DNA from 3 places in the Virgibacillus natechei genome. Region 1 is predicted to be linked to each of the others. Evidence: predicted binding sites of a transcription regulator. Region 1 holds the regulator's gene; each other region holds the start of a gene.

Region 1 (4,315 bases):
TCGGTGTGACGAGTAACCGCAGTCACAATCTTTTAGAAAACAGCCTTAATGTAAGAAATACTAACATAAAATTGACACATTATCTCACATCAAATATACTACTAATAAAAGGTTAGGAGGATTACTGATTGAATGATAAAGATCGTCGTTCTATGCCCTTGTTTGGAATAAGTATTGTTAGAAAGCTCACGGATCTGACAGCTAGACAAATTAGATATTATGAAGAGCATAATTTAATTCGTCCAGAGCGAACGTCGGGAAATCACCGTTTATTTTCTTTCAATGATGTCGATCGCCTGCTGGAAATTAAAAATTTATTAGATAAGAGACATAATGTAGCGGGTATTAAATTGTTGTTTGATACAGGAGAGAATAAGAAAGTTGGATCACCCAAACAATCCAACTTATCGGACAAAGAACTTAGAAAAATATTAAGAAATGAATTAGTTGACGCTGGAAGGTATGGGAAAACTAGTCTAAGGCAAGGTGAGTTATCTGGTTTTTTGACACATAGGAAAGCATAATACCTTTGTATGAAAACACATATATTTTACAGGATAAATGCCTACTACGTGAAGCGGATCCATTGGTTTCCTATCTGTATAAATGCAACTAAAGAAATCCTTTAAAGGCTTATCCACGTCAAGTTTTCTAATTAAGCATTAAGGGTATCAAAAAAACATAAGCCCTGTTTTTAACTTAAGACTAAGAATTAGCTCAGATCTCTGAGTACATACTTATAATAAATCCTTAGGAGGAATATGAATGGGAAATAGATTTTCAAAAAAAGAAATCATGAAACAAATTGAAGAGGAAAACGTTAGGTTTATCCGCTTGCAATTTACTGATATCCTTGGAACAATTAAGAATGTGGAAATTCCGCTCAGCCAATTGGATAAAGCTTTGGATAATAAAATGATGTTTGATGGATCTTCAATTGAAGGGTTTGTTCGCATCGAAGAGTCTGATATGTATTTATATCCTGACTTAGATACTTTTGTCGTATTTCCATGGACATCTGAGAAAGGGAAAGTAGCACGTTTTATTTGTGATATTTATAACACAGATGGTACTCCTTTTGCTGGTTGCCCAAGGTATAACTTAAAAAGAAATGTCGAGAAGATGGAAGAATTAGGCTTTGATGCCTTTAACATCGGAACAGAGCCGGAGTTCTTTTTATTTAAGTTGGACGAAGCAGGCAACCCTTCATTAGAGCTTAATGACCATGGTGGTTATTTTGATTTAGCCCCGACAGATTTAGGAGAAAATTGCCGTAGAGATATTGTTCTTGAATTAGAAGAAATGGGTTTTGAAATTGAAGCTTCTCACCATGAAGTAGCACCAGGACAACATGAAATTGATTTTAAATATGCAGAAGCTGTTAAACATGCAGACGATATTCAAACATTTAAATTAGTTGTAAAAACAATTGCTAGAAGGCATAACCTGCATGCGACATTTATGCCCAAGCCATTATTCGGTGTAAATGGATCAGGAATGCACGTTAATATGTCTTTATTTAAAAACGGTGTAAATGCATTTTTTGATAAACAAGGTGAAATGGAATTAAGTGATATTGCATATCAATTTACAGCGGGAATTATTAAACATGCTACGAACTTTACAGCCATTACAAACCCGACAGTAAACTCATTTAAAAGACTAGTGCCTGGATTCGAAGCCCCTTCTTATGTCGCATGGTCCGCAACAAATAGAAGTCCATTAATTCGTATACCATATTCAAGAGGAGTGAGTACGCGAATTGAAGTTCGAAGTGTTGATCCTTCCGCTAATCCATATATGGCTTTGGCAGTTTTGCTTGCTGCAGGTTTAGATGGTGTGGAAAATAAACTAACACCACCAACAGCTGTTGATCGAAATATTTACGTGATGACGAAAGCTGAGCGCGAGGAAATCGGAGTAAAAGATTTACCAGCAACATTGATGGATGCATTGAACCAACTACAAGAAAGTAAAGTAATTGTAAATGCTCTAGGTGAACATTTATTTGAACACTTCATCGAAGCGAAAGAGATTGAATGGGATATGTTCCGTACACAAGTTCACCCATGGGAGAGAGAACAGTACTTGAGAACTTACTAGGATTGGAATTAAAAATAAGCTGCCTATTAAACAGGCAGCTTATTTTTAGTGAATATTACGATACAGACCAATAACTTTACCAAGAATAGTGACATTATTGTAAAGTAATGGATCCATGGTTGCATTTTCAGGTTGCAGACGTATGTGGTCTTTTTCTTTGAAGAAGCGTTTTACTGTAGCTTCATTCTCTTCGGTCATTGCAACGATAATATCGCTATTTTGTGCTGTGTTTTGTTGTTTAACAATAACCATATCTCCATCTAATATTCCGGCCTCAATCATGCTTTCACCATCAATCGCAAGTATAAATAAATTGTCATCTGGACTAGCAGTTGAGGTTGGTAATGGTATGAACTCTTCTATATTTTCAACTGCAGTAATAGGAAGACCTGCTGTAACCTTACCAATTACTGGTGCATATCTTGGTGCTTCTCTCGGAATATCGCTACCTTCTGATAGATCTAACACTTCAATTGCTCTTGGTTTAGTTGGATCCCTTCTAATATAGCCCTTATCTTCAATTCTAGCAAGATGGCCGTGTACGGTGGAGCTTGAGGCTAGTCCAACTGCTACTGCTATTTCACGTACGGAAGGGGGATAGCCTTTTTTACTTACTTCATCTTTAATGTACTCAAGTATCATTTGCTGTCTTTTAGAAAGTTTTGTCATCTTGTAACACCTCGCTTATAGGATTTTATCGCAGTTTAACTGGCGGGTTGTCTAAATACGGCGCGCATCCTTGAAACAGAAAACCACCTTTTTGCGTGTGATGTTTCTCAAGGGGCCTGTGCCAACCTCTGCACTAGCACGTCATGTGCATTGAAAACTTCCAATGAATCATTAATTATAGTTTACCATTTTCATACAATGAATGCAAACGTTCGTTCGAATTATTATTGACATGATACGACAGTTCATGCAATACTATATAAAATTCGTTTAGTTCTTTTAGGTGTATAAACATAAATTGTAGAAATATATTCCAAGTATATCATACCACTAGTTTCTCGTAAGTGCTTTAATACAACCCACGTCGTGTGGATCGAACAAACATTCAGTGGGGAGGCAGACTAAATACGCCACGTCCTGGGACTGCGCGTAAATGTTCGGGCACCGAAACCATTTGTGCGCCGGAACCCCTACTGAATGAAATTTTACTTTATATAAGGTAGGGGAGATCGGATTGAAAGCAATTTTGTATTGTCGTGTTAGTACAAATAAAAAAGAACAAGAGACATCATTAGCTAGACAAAAAGAGGAATTAACAAAGCTTGCAGAACGTTATGGTTATTCGGTGGTGGCATGTATAGAGGAACAGGTAAGTGGTTATGAGGTAGATCGTGACGGTATATTTCAAATGCTTGATTATTTTTCTTCAGGAGCAGCAGACACCCTTTTTATACAGGATGAAACTAGATTAGGTCGTGGAAATACAAAGATTGCTTTATTTTATCAATTGGAAAAGTTGGATATATCCATCTATACAGCAATTCATGACGGTGAGCTTGAGTTATCCGAATCTGACTCGATGGTATTACAAATCGTTGGAGTTGTAGAAGAATACCAACGGAAGATCCATAACGCAAAAATTAAAAGAGGGATGAATAAAGCAATAAATGAAGGCTATAATCCTAGTCTTAATCTATCTAATCAACATAAGGCACCGGGTAGAGAAAGAATCGCATTTCCAATCGAAGAAGTCGTTCGATTAAAGCAAAATAATTTAACATTTGAGGAAATTACAGCAACATTAAATGGCATGGGTTATTCAGTGTCTAAAGCTACAGTAAACCGAAGATACCAGGAGTTTCATAATACGTGATAATAGGGTATAATAAAGAGTGACTCACGGGACGGGCTGTCAAAAAGGCAAAATTTTATTTTTGACCTTTTACTATATAATTTAAAGTAATTCTACCTGGAGGTTAAAGCTAAATGCTGTCCAAAGAAAAAATAGAACGTATAAATAAACTATCGAAAAAATCCAAAGAAAATGGTTTAACCAATGAAGAAAAAGAAGAGCAGAAAGAGCTTCGTGAAGCATATCTCAAAAATGTACGCAGTTCATTTAAAAATCAACTCAAATCTGTGAAAGTAATGGATCCTGAAGGAAAAGATGTTACGCCTGAAAAAGTAAAAAATATGCAAGATCGAAATAATAAACATTAGAGCAAACGCTAATGTAACGGATTTTTTTAAAAGCTTCTTCTTA
Region 2 (4,315 bases), 710 kb from region 1:
CCCAGCGCGTGCATAGAGTAGTCGTAAATAATCATAGATTTCGGTTACTGTTCCAACCGTGGAACGCGGGTTCCTACTCGTTGTTTTTTGGTCAATCGAAATGGCCGGTGACAGGCCGTCAATGGCATCAACATCCGGCTTATCCATTTGACCTAAAAATTGACGCGCGTAGGCGGAAAGTGATTCGACGTAACGACGCTGTCCCTCTGCGTAAATGGTGTCGAACGCTAGGGATGATTTTCCAGACCCGGATAAGCCTGTCATGACAATCATTTTATTTTTTGGAATGGTTACATCGACATCTTTCAAGTTATGTGCTCTTGCACCTTGTACTTTTATTGATTTACTAGGCATATCATATTCACGCTCCTGCTTTAAGCTCAAGTAAAATATCACGAAGCTCTGCCGCTTTCTCAAAGTCAAGCGCTTTTGCAGCTTCCTTCATTTCTTTTTCCATTTGCTCGATGGCTTTTGTTTTCTCTTTTCCAGATAGTTCTGTCAGGCTCTTTGTCTTTTCATTGTATTCTTCCTGATCTTCTGCTGCAACTGTTGCACGTATGACATCACGGACTTCCTTCTTGATGGTTGTTGGTGTAATATGATGCTGTTCATTATACGCTATTTGTATATTGCGACGTCGGCTTGTTTCATCTATCGCTGCCTGCATTGAATCGGTAATACGATCGGCGTACATCACCGCTTCCCCGTTTTCATTTCGCGCGGCTCTTCCCATTGTTTGGATCAAGGAACGTTCCGAGCGAAGGAAGCCTTCTTTATCGGCATCCAGTATGGCAACAAGCGAAACCTCTGGTATGTCCAGACCTTCACGTAATAAGTTTATTCCTATGAGTACATCATACTTTCCAACCCTTAGGTCACGAATAACCTCAATTCGTTCCAGGGTTTTGATCTCAGAATGGAGGTAGGCAACTTTGATACCGAGTTCCTTTAAATAATCCGTTAGATCTTCTGACATTTTTTTCGTTAGCGTGGTTATCAGAACCCGCTCGTTTTTTTCGCTTCGTTTATTAATTTCACCAATTAAATTATCAATCTGCCCATCGATTGGGCGTACATCAATCTTGGGATCCAGTAATCCTGTTGGCCGAATAATTTGCTCTGTCATCTCTGGCGAATGTTCCTTTTCGTAAGGACCAGGTGTTGCTGAAACGTATACGAGTTGATTTGTTTTCGTCTCAAACTCTCCAAATTTCAATGGTCGATTATCTAAGGCAGAAGGTAGCCTGAATCCATGATCAACCAGTACCTGCTTCCGTGCCTGGTCGCCATTATACATCCCTCGTACTTGTGGCAATGTCGCATGTGATTCATCGACCACAACTAGAAAGTCATCTGGAAAGTAATCAAATAAGGTATACGGGGTTGCTCCTGAATCCCTAAGTGTTAAATGCCTCGAATAATTTTCGATACCTGAACAAAAACCCATTTCCTGTAGCATTTCAATATCATAATTCGTTCGTTGTTCAATGCGCTGTGCTTCCAGAAGTTTATCCGCTGCACGCAGTTCTTTTAAACGGACTTCTAATTCGCTCTCGATATTGGCAATTGCCTTTTTCAACTTTTCCTCTCGGGTAACATAGTGAGATGCTGGGAAAATTGCTATATGCTCTCGGTCGCCAATAACTTCACCGGTTAAAACATCCACTTCCCTAATTCGATCTATTTCATCACCAAAAAATTCAAAACGAACACAAAGTTCTTCCCTAGAAGCAGGTATTACTTCTACAGAATCTCCCCGTACACGAAATGTTCCACGTTTAAAATCAATATCATTTCGAGCATATTGAATATCGACTAAATTACGCAATAACTCATCACGATCTATTTCCATTCCCATTCTCAGTGAGAGCACTTGGCTATTGTATTCTTCTGGAGAACCTAAACCATAAATACACGATACACTGGCTACAATTAAGACATCATTTCTTTCAAAAAGCGATGAGGTAGCTGAATGACGTAATTTATCTATTTCATCATTAATACTTGCATCTTTTTCAATGAATGTGTCTGTTGAAGGTACATAAGCTTCTGGCTGATAGTAGTCATAAAAACTAACAAAATACTCCACAGCATTATTCGGAAAAAATTCCTTAAACTCGCTATATAATTGACCGGCAAGTGTTTTATTATGGGCAATAACTAATGTTGGTCGATTAATTTCCTGTACGACATTGGACATGGTGAATGTTTTTCCCGTACCTGTTGCCCCAAGTAATGTTTGATGCCGTTGTCCAGCCTGAATTTTTTCAATGATTTCTTTAATTGCCTTTGGTTGGTCACCAGATGGTTCATAATGCGACACTAGCTCAAATTTATTTTCCATAACGCATGCCTCCGTTCTTATCAATCTTTAGTTTACCATATCTATATAATTATTTTAACATAGTTGCGAACGAATATTCGATTATTTTGCCTGCCTTCATACCTTTACAGTATTACCCGTATTTAATGAAAGGCAATCATTTGCAGGTTAACCTTTCAATAGAAAACTTCGGAATTCGACAAGCCTTGCTTTCGGAGTGAATTAAATAGGAACGTTTTATGCTTTTCTATTTGCTAAAAGAAAAAACATTAGCATATTAGCGCTAATGTTTTTCAATATCTGAGATGCTTATTATTTCATTTAAAATTTCCACCATTGGTTTTGTTTCTAAACTGTGATGATAGCCTTCTAAATGATGTTCCAAGTGCTCTTGCTTCTCTTTATCGGAAAAATAGGTCACTATTTGAGTTTCTACGGATTGATGCGTATCTATCGGAATAGCCAGTTGTAATTGCTTTAATTGTTCCAGATTGACCTTTTCCTGCCCTGGTAGTGCATTGCATACAAATAGAACTTTACGCTTCATAAGAGATTCACTTACTGTAACTCCACCAGGCTTCGTTAACACAGCATCAACCTTATCATATAAATGGTTCATTTCTTCCTTCGATTCGATATAAGGGAGTGGCGTAACATTTGGATTTCGCTTATTCATGAGTTTCGTATATAAGCCTTCATTTTCTCCGCATAGAACATAATAGTGAAGTTTCTTTCTTGATTCATTGTTTGGTAATAATTCATCAATAGCCCCCACTCCTAGACTCCCGCCAGTGACTAACACATTGATTCCTTGATTTTCCGCTGATTGCTCTTTTTTTTCATGAAAGGCAGCATCTACTGGAATGCCCGTAACGAAAATTTTATCCGCTTCTACACCATTACGCATTAGAAATTCTTTCACCAACTTAGAAGGAACAATATGATAGTCTACCCCATCAATTCCCCATATGTGATTGACAAAATAATCTGTATAGACATTTACGATAACGCTATTTAGTTTTCCACTTCTTTTTAACAGGCCCGCAATATGTGATGGCAATGCGTGTGTACAAAACAAGATAGAAGGGTTGTTTTCTTTCATAAGCCTTTTAAATGAATACGTAAATAACGCTTCAAAAAGGAATTGCCGTCTCCTTTTCGAAAGTTTCTTATTTGCCACCCGGCTGTAAATCCAATCATATGCTTGCGGAAGCATTTGAATCCAGGCCAAGTATGTCGAAGAGACCAATCCTTCTATCCTTCCGTAACTATAGGATAAAATATCAACTTTATGACAACGAATACGGCGATTCACTTTTTCCAGTTCATCCATTAACGTATTGGCAACATGATGATGTCCGGTCGTAATTTGCATAAAGGGTAAAAATAATGCTTCTTTCTTATCCAGCATTTCCATGTCCTCAACTCCAACTATTATCCTGCAATTACCAATGAAAAACATGTATAGCGATGTTACACTCCTTATTGGGAGGGAAAACCATGACTTATATTTTAATTTCACTTATTTTAATCACATTTAGTTATCTAATTTACAAAGCATATAAAAATACAAAAGATATACAAATCAATAAAGTTAAAGTTGAAACGGGAGACCCATTAACTCATACTTCATCACTTTCTATTCTTCACTTATCCGATCTACACTTGGAAAACATCTCCATTACGCCTACAGAATTAGCAGTGAAATTGAAGCAAGAGTCGCCTGACCTGATTGCCCTAACTGGGGACTTCTTAGACCGCAAACGTACCATCCCCAAATTGGCTCCCTATCTAAAAGTCCTACAGGAAATTGCCCCCAAGCATGGCATGTATGCCGTACTTGGAAACCATGATTATGTTTTAAAAGATGAAGATTTAATAAAATTGAAAGACTTGCTTCATCAGTATGATTGTCATGTTTTACAAAATTCGAGTGAAACCATTTCTGTCAATGGTCAGTGGGTCAACATTATCGGTATTGATGATTACAGC
Region 3 (4,315 bases), 290 kb from region 1:
TCATTCGTTTTCCCTGTAGAAGTAGAAGAAATTTCATTGATGATAACATCTTGTCCACTTTTAATTGATTCTACCGATTCGGTTGTGAAATTAAATACAAGACTGAGAAACTCCTTCTTACTAACCTTGCCTTTTTGAATATCTGACAAGGCCTTCTCCAGACGTCCTGTAAATTCCAAATCGAACAGGTCTTGAACAGGGAAGGAGCGAACAAGCTTCCTTCCTAAATCGGTACACACTAGATTCTTGGCTTGTGCTGTAATGTAACCCACATCTTTCAACTTTTTAATCATTTCTGCTCTAGTTGCTGGAGTTCCTATGCTGAACCCTGTTAAAATACTTCCCATTAATTCTTCTGATTCTTCCGCTTCCAAGTTCTTGCCACATGTCTCCATCACACGTAATAATGTTCGCTCCGTATGGTGCTTCGGAGGTTTTGTAACATGGGAAGAAACCTCCGATTCTATAAGGCTGACAACCTCTTTCATTTCTACAAGTGGTAGAATCGTCTCTTTAGACCCAATATTTTCTACTTTTTTCCACCCTTCGACTAGCTGTACCCTTCCCTTCGAAGCGAAAACTCCTTTTACAGTATCAATTTTCGTCGTGAGCTTTGTTTCTTCGTATTCAGCTACAGGCATGAATTGCATGATAAACCGGTTCTTAATCGCTGTATAAATAATTTGTTCATCACTTGAAAGACGCTTCGGTTTTAAATAAGTTGGAATGATGGCGCTATGACTCTCCACTTTGGCGTTATTAAACACCCTTTTCGTTTTTCTAAACTTTACCTCTTCCTTATATGGGAGATCCTCTGCATGTGTTTTTACTACCTTTGCCGTTTTTTCTGTCAAACTCTCATCAAGTGCAATACTTGATGTCCGTGGATATGTGATGAATTTTTTCTCATAAAGAGATTGAGCAACTTTCAATACTTTATCAGAAGTCCATCCTTTATATTTATTCGTTATATACCCTTGTAAATTGGATAGGTTAAACAGGAAAGGTGCAAACTCTTTCTTTTGCTCAACCTGTTTATCCGTTATGGTTCCCTGTTTGTTTTGGATAGCATGATAAATTGCTTCTACTGTTGCTTTCTTCTTAAACTTTTCTTGTTTCTCTTCCACATAGGTTCCTTGATATTCTTTTTCATCTTTAGTTTGAAAAGTTGCGGTTAGTTTAAAATAATCTTCTGGAACAAACCTCTCAATTTCATTATCACGGTCATAAATGATTTTCAATGTTGGGAGTAACACTCTGCCGATATTAAGTGCTTTTCCCTTTCCTTTTTGATATTTTAATGTTGCAACAGATGTTAAATTAATCCCAATCACCCAGTCTGCCCATTGCCTGCTAATACCAGCATCTCTTAGCGGTTTCATCGTTTCATTGGAGGTTATCTTTTCAAGTCCCTGAAGAACTTCTGTCTGTGTCCATTCATTTAGCAATAATCGATACACTTCTTTGTTTGGCTTTTTTCCGCCACGGTAAATGATACTATCCCCAATTAGTTGACCTTCTCGATCATAGTCACACGCGGAAATAATCATATCAACGTCATTTCGTTTCATTAAATGCTGAATGACTTTTATTTGTTTCGATGCACCTGAATCTGATTTTTGTCTATTTCTTGGATCGCTTTTCACCTTATATTTAAAATCAGAAGGAATGAAAGGAAAGTTATCCATTTTCCAACTTGCCATTTTACTGTCATAATCTTTCGCATCATAAAGCTGGACTAAATGGCCAAACGCCCACGTAATAATATAATTATTTCCTTCAAAATAACCATCTTGTTTATTTTTTATTTTCAATGCATCTGCAATGTTCTTTGCTACAGAAGGCTTTTCGGCTAGAATTAATTTCATAGATTTCACCCATTTTTTTATGTTTTCTCTAGTATAGCATGTTTTAGGAATTTCGAGAACGAATGTTCCTCAAGAAGCATCTAAGACTTATACCATTTTTAACGTTAGGGAATACGGACACATTTAGTAAATTTATACGTTAAACGAATTCTCACCTTACATTTTCATGGTATATGGTGGCTCGATCTAGGCGGGCCATGTTGGTTTCCTATCTGCTAAAAAAGTCGATTCCTTTATGTTCAGGAACCGACTTTTTAATTTGATATCTTCCAGCAAAACACTGTCAGATGGAGGGGTATCACACTTCAAATTCCTTAAGTTTTGCATTCGGACTTAACACTTCTTCTGGATTAAACACGGCTACTGGTAAACCTGGCTTTCTGTAATTTCTCTTTTATACTGTCATCCCCAGCCTCGTTCATACTGGACCGGTGCTTCAATAGCATAGCCTAACTCATCAGCGGAAGCCTTTGCCCAATATGGATTTCGCAGTAGTGCACGGCCAATCAAAACCATATCTGCCCGTTCATTCTGTAAAATTTCCTCCGCTTGGCTGCCGGTAGTAATCTTACCAACAGCACCTGTTGCAATCGCTGTTTCGCTTTTAATCGTTTCGCATCGTGGTACTTGATAGCCGGGATACGAATTAACTTTTGCCGGAACAACACCGCCCGAACTACAGTCAATCAAATCAATACCTTGTTTTTTCATTTCATCTGCGAAATCACTAGCGTTGCATAAACTTTTTGTACAAAAGTCAAGCAATTTATTTAGTTGAAATTTAGGAATAATGGTAATTTTCACTTTAAAAATGTATAAAAAACCTTATAATTAGGGTATGGTAGTCCTGTCCAAATCCCTAATTATAAGGAGCAACCATGGACAATAATACCATAAAAACTGTATTCAAGGAATACATTCATCCATTAGATTCAAAAGTAATTCAAAAAATGATTGACCACGTTGGGCTTGATAAGTATGTCAAAAAGTTCGATGTACTGGCATATACGAAAACTTTTATCTATGCACAACTAAAAGAACTAGATAATCTTCAGCGAGTAAGTGACACGATTAAACGTCAGAAAACAGTTCAAAGATTAGTGGGCATAGAAAGTATTAGTAAATCACAACTTTCTCGAAAAAATAGGGAGATCCCACACGAAATGTTTGAGGTAATCCTCCATCATTTAATTCAAAAACTGCACCATACACTTGGACCGAGAATGGTAAGCAAAGAACTTGGAAAGCTTCATCTGATTGATTCATCAACCATTTCAATGTGTCTGAGTCAATATGAGTGGGCAGATTTTCGAGATACAAAAGCTGGGGTGAAGATGCATACCTCCATTTCCTTTTGCGATGATCTTTCTTACCCAAATAAAGTTATTCTTACACCGGCAAGACCTGCAGATGAAACACAGCTGGATGCATTGATTGTGCCGGATAAAAACGTGCTTCATGTATGGGATCGAGGCTATTTCAACTTTGATAAATTTGACGATTACTCGAAAAATAATATTCGTTTTGCTACACGCATTAAAAAGAATACGGTGGTACATGTAATCGAAGAATTACCCGTTGACAGTTCTTCTCCAATCACCCGTCATGCCATCGTGAAAATGGGAAACATGAAAAAACCAGTTCAATTAGTAGAAACACGAGACAGTGAAGGAAATCAAATTAGAATTGTGTGTAATGATGCGAAACTGAGTGCACAGGAAATCAGTGATATTTATCGTAATCGCTGGCAAATAATCCAAACGTTTGGATTATTTGCCGTCGCACGAAATAACCCCCATGATTCACATGGGGGTTTATTATTTGATTTTTTCAGCTTGTCTAACGATGCTAATCCATTCACGAATGCAGTTTTAATATAAATTCTTTCATATCCACAAGGCGAGGATATTTCGGTTTTATGTCGGCACCTGCGATTACCAGTGGTACAAGAGATTCTTGCCTATGCAGGGAACCATGTGCCGCACCAGCAAGATGGAATGGGGTAGATTGGGCTTTAAAATCACAGCCTGGTTTCGCATTAACCACAAGGAAACGACCTGGCTGGGAGTGAAGTGCCCCGTAAACCCGGGCAAGGGCATCTGGATAATCCCCGTAGGTGAGCCTGCTATCATCTCCTACTTGCAAATCCAGAAGTTCCAGATTCCCTTCGACGCTCCAAGATTGCTGATATACATCCGTATATTGTCCGCTTGGATGATAATCTAATGACCCCGCTCCCCTTCCAGATACGACATGGATGGATTCTTCATTCTTCCAGGCAATAATATCAATACGGCTGTCATTCTTTAGTAAATCGGCAATAACGGACAGGGGCTTATTTTTATCCAGAAGGTAAATATAAGCCATACGCTGATTTACACAAAGCACAAGCTGGTCTTTTTTGTGAACGGGGCGCTGAATCCGTGTGATACGGTATTTTTTTAGTA

What was found. Region 1 encodes LexA, which represses DNA repair genes until DNA is damaged. Its sites were predicted from a motif close to CGAACATATGTTCG; they were not measured.
Region 2: uvrB (excinuclease ABC subunit UvrB) is a predicted target of LexA. The motif match lies at 2,411-2,424, and genes of this name have one in related genera.
Region 3: OLD84_RS08025 (type IA DNA topoisomerase) is a predicted target of LexA. The motif match lies at 1,924-1,937, and genes of this name have one in related genera.

The regions. Positions count from the first base shown of each region.
Region 1 is NZ_CP110224.1:1,819,090-1,823,404, forward strand. It holds gene OLD84_RS09455 (MerR family transcriptional regulator) at 129-524, shown strand; gene glnA (type I glutamate--ammonia ligase) at 766-2,103, shown strand; gene lexA (transcriptional repressor LexA) at 2,149-2,772, opposite strand; gene OLD84_RS09470 (YneB family resolvase-like protein) at 3,287-3,925, shown strand; gene OLD84_RS09475 (DUF896 domain-containing protein) at 4,039-4,272, shown strand.
Region 2 is NZ_CP110224.1:2,533,772-2,538,086, forward strand. It holds gene uvrA (excinuclease ABC subunit UvrA) at 1-354, opposite strand, end outside; gene uvrB (excinuclease ABC subunit UvrB) at 362-2,344, opposite strand; gene OLD84_RS13155 (MGDG synthase family glycosyltransferase) at 2,607-3,734, opposite strand; gene OLD84_RS13160 (metallophosphoesterase) at 3,824-4,315, shown strand, end outside.
Region 3 is NZ_CP110224.1:1,528,953-1,533,267, reverse strand. It holds gene OLD84_RS08025 (type IA DNA topoisomerase) at 1-1,868, opposite strand, end outside; partial or broken gene OLD84_RS08020 (oxidoreductase) at 2,271-2,591, opposite strand; gene OLD84_RS08015 (IS4 family transposase) at 2,747-3,748, shown strand; gene OLD84_RS08010 (alkaline phosphatase family protein) at 3,726-4,315, opposite strand, start outside.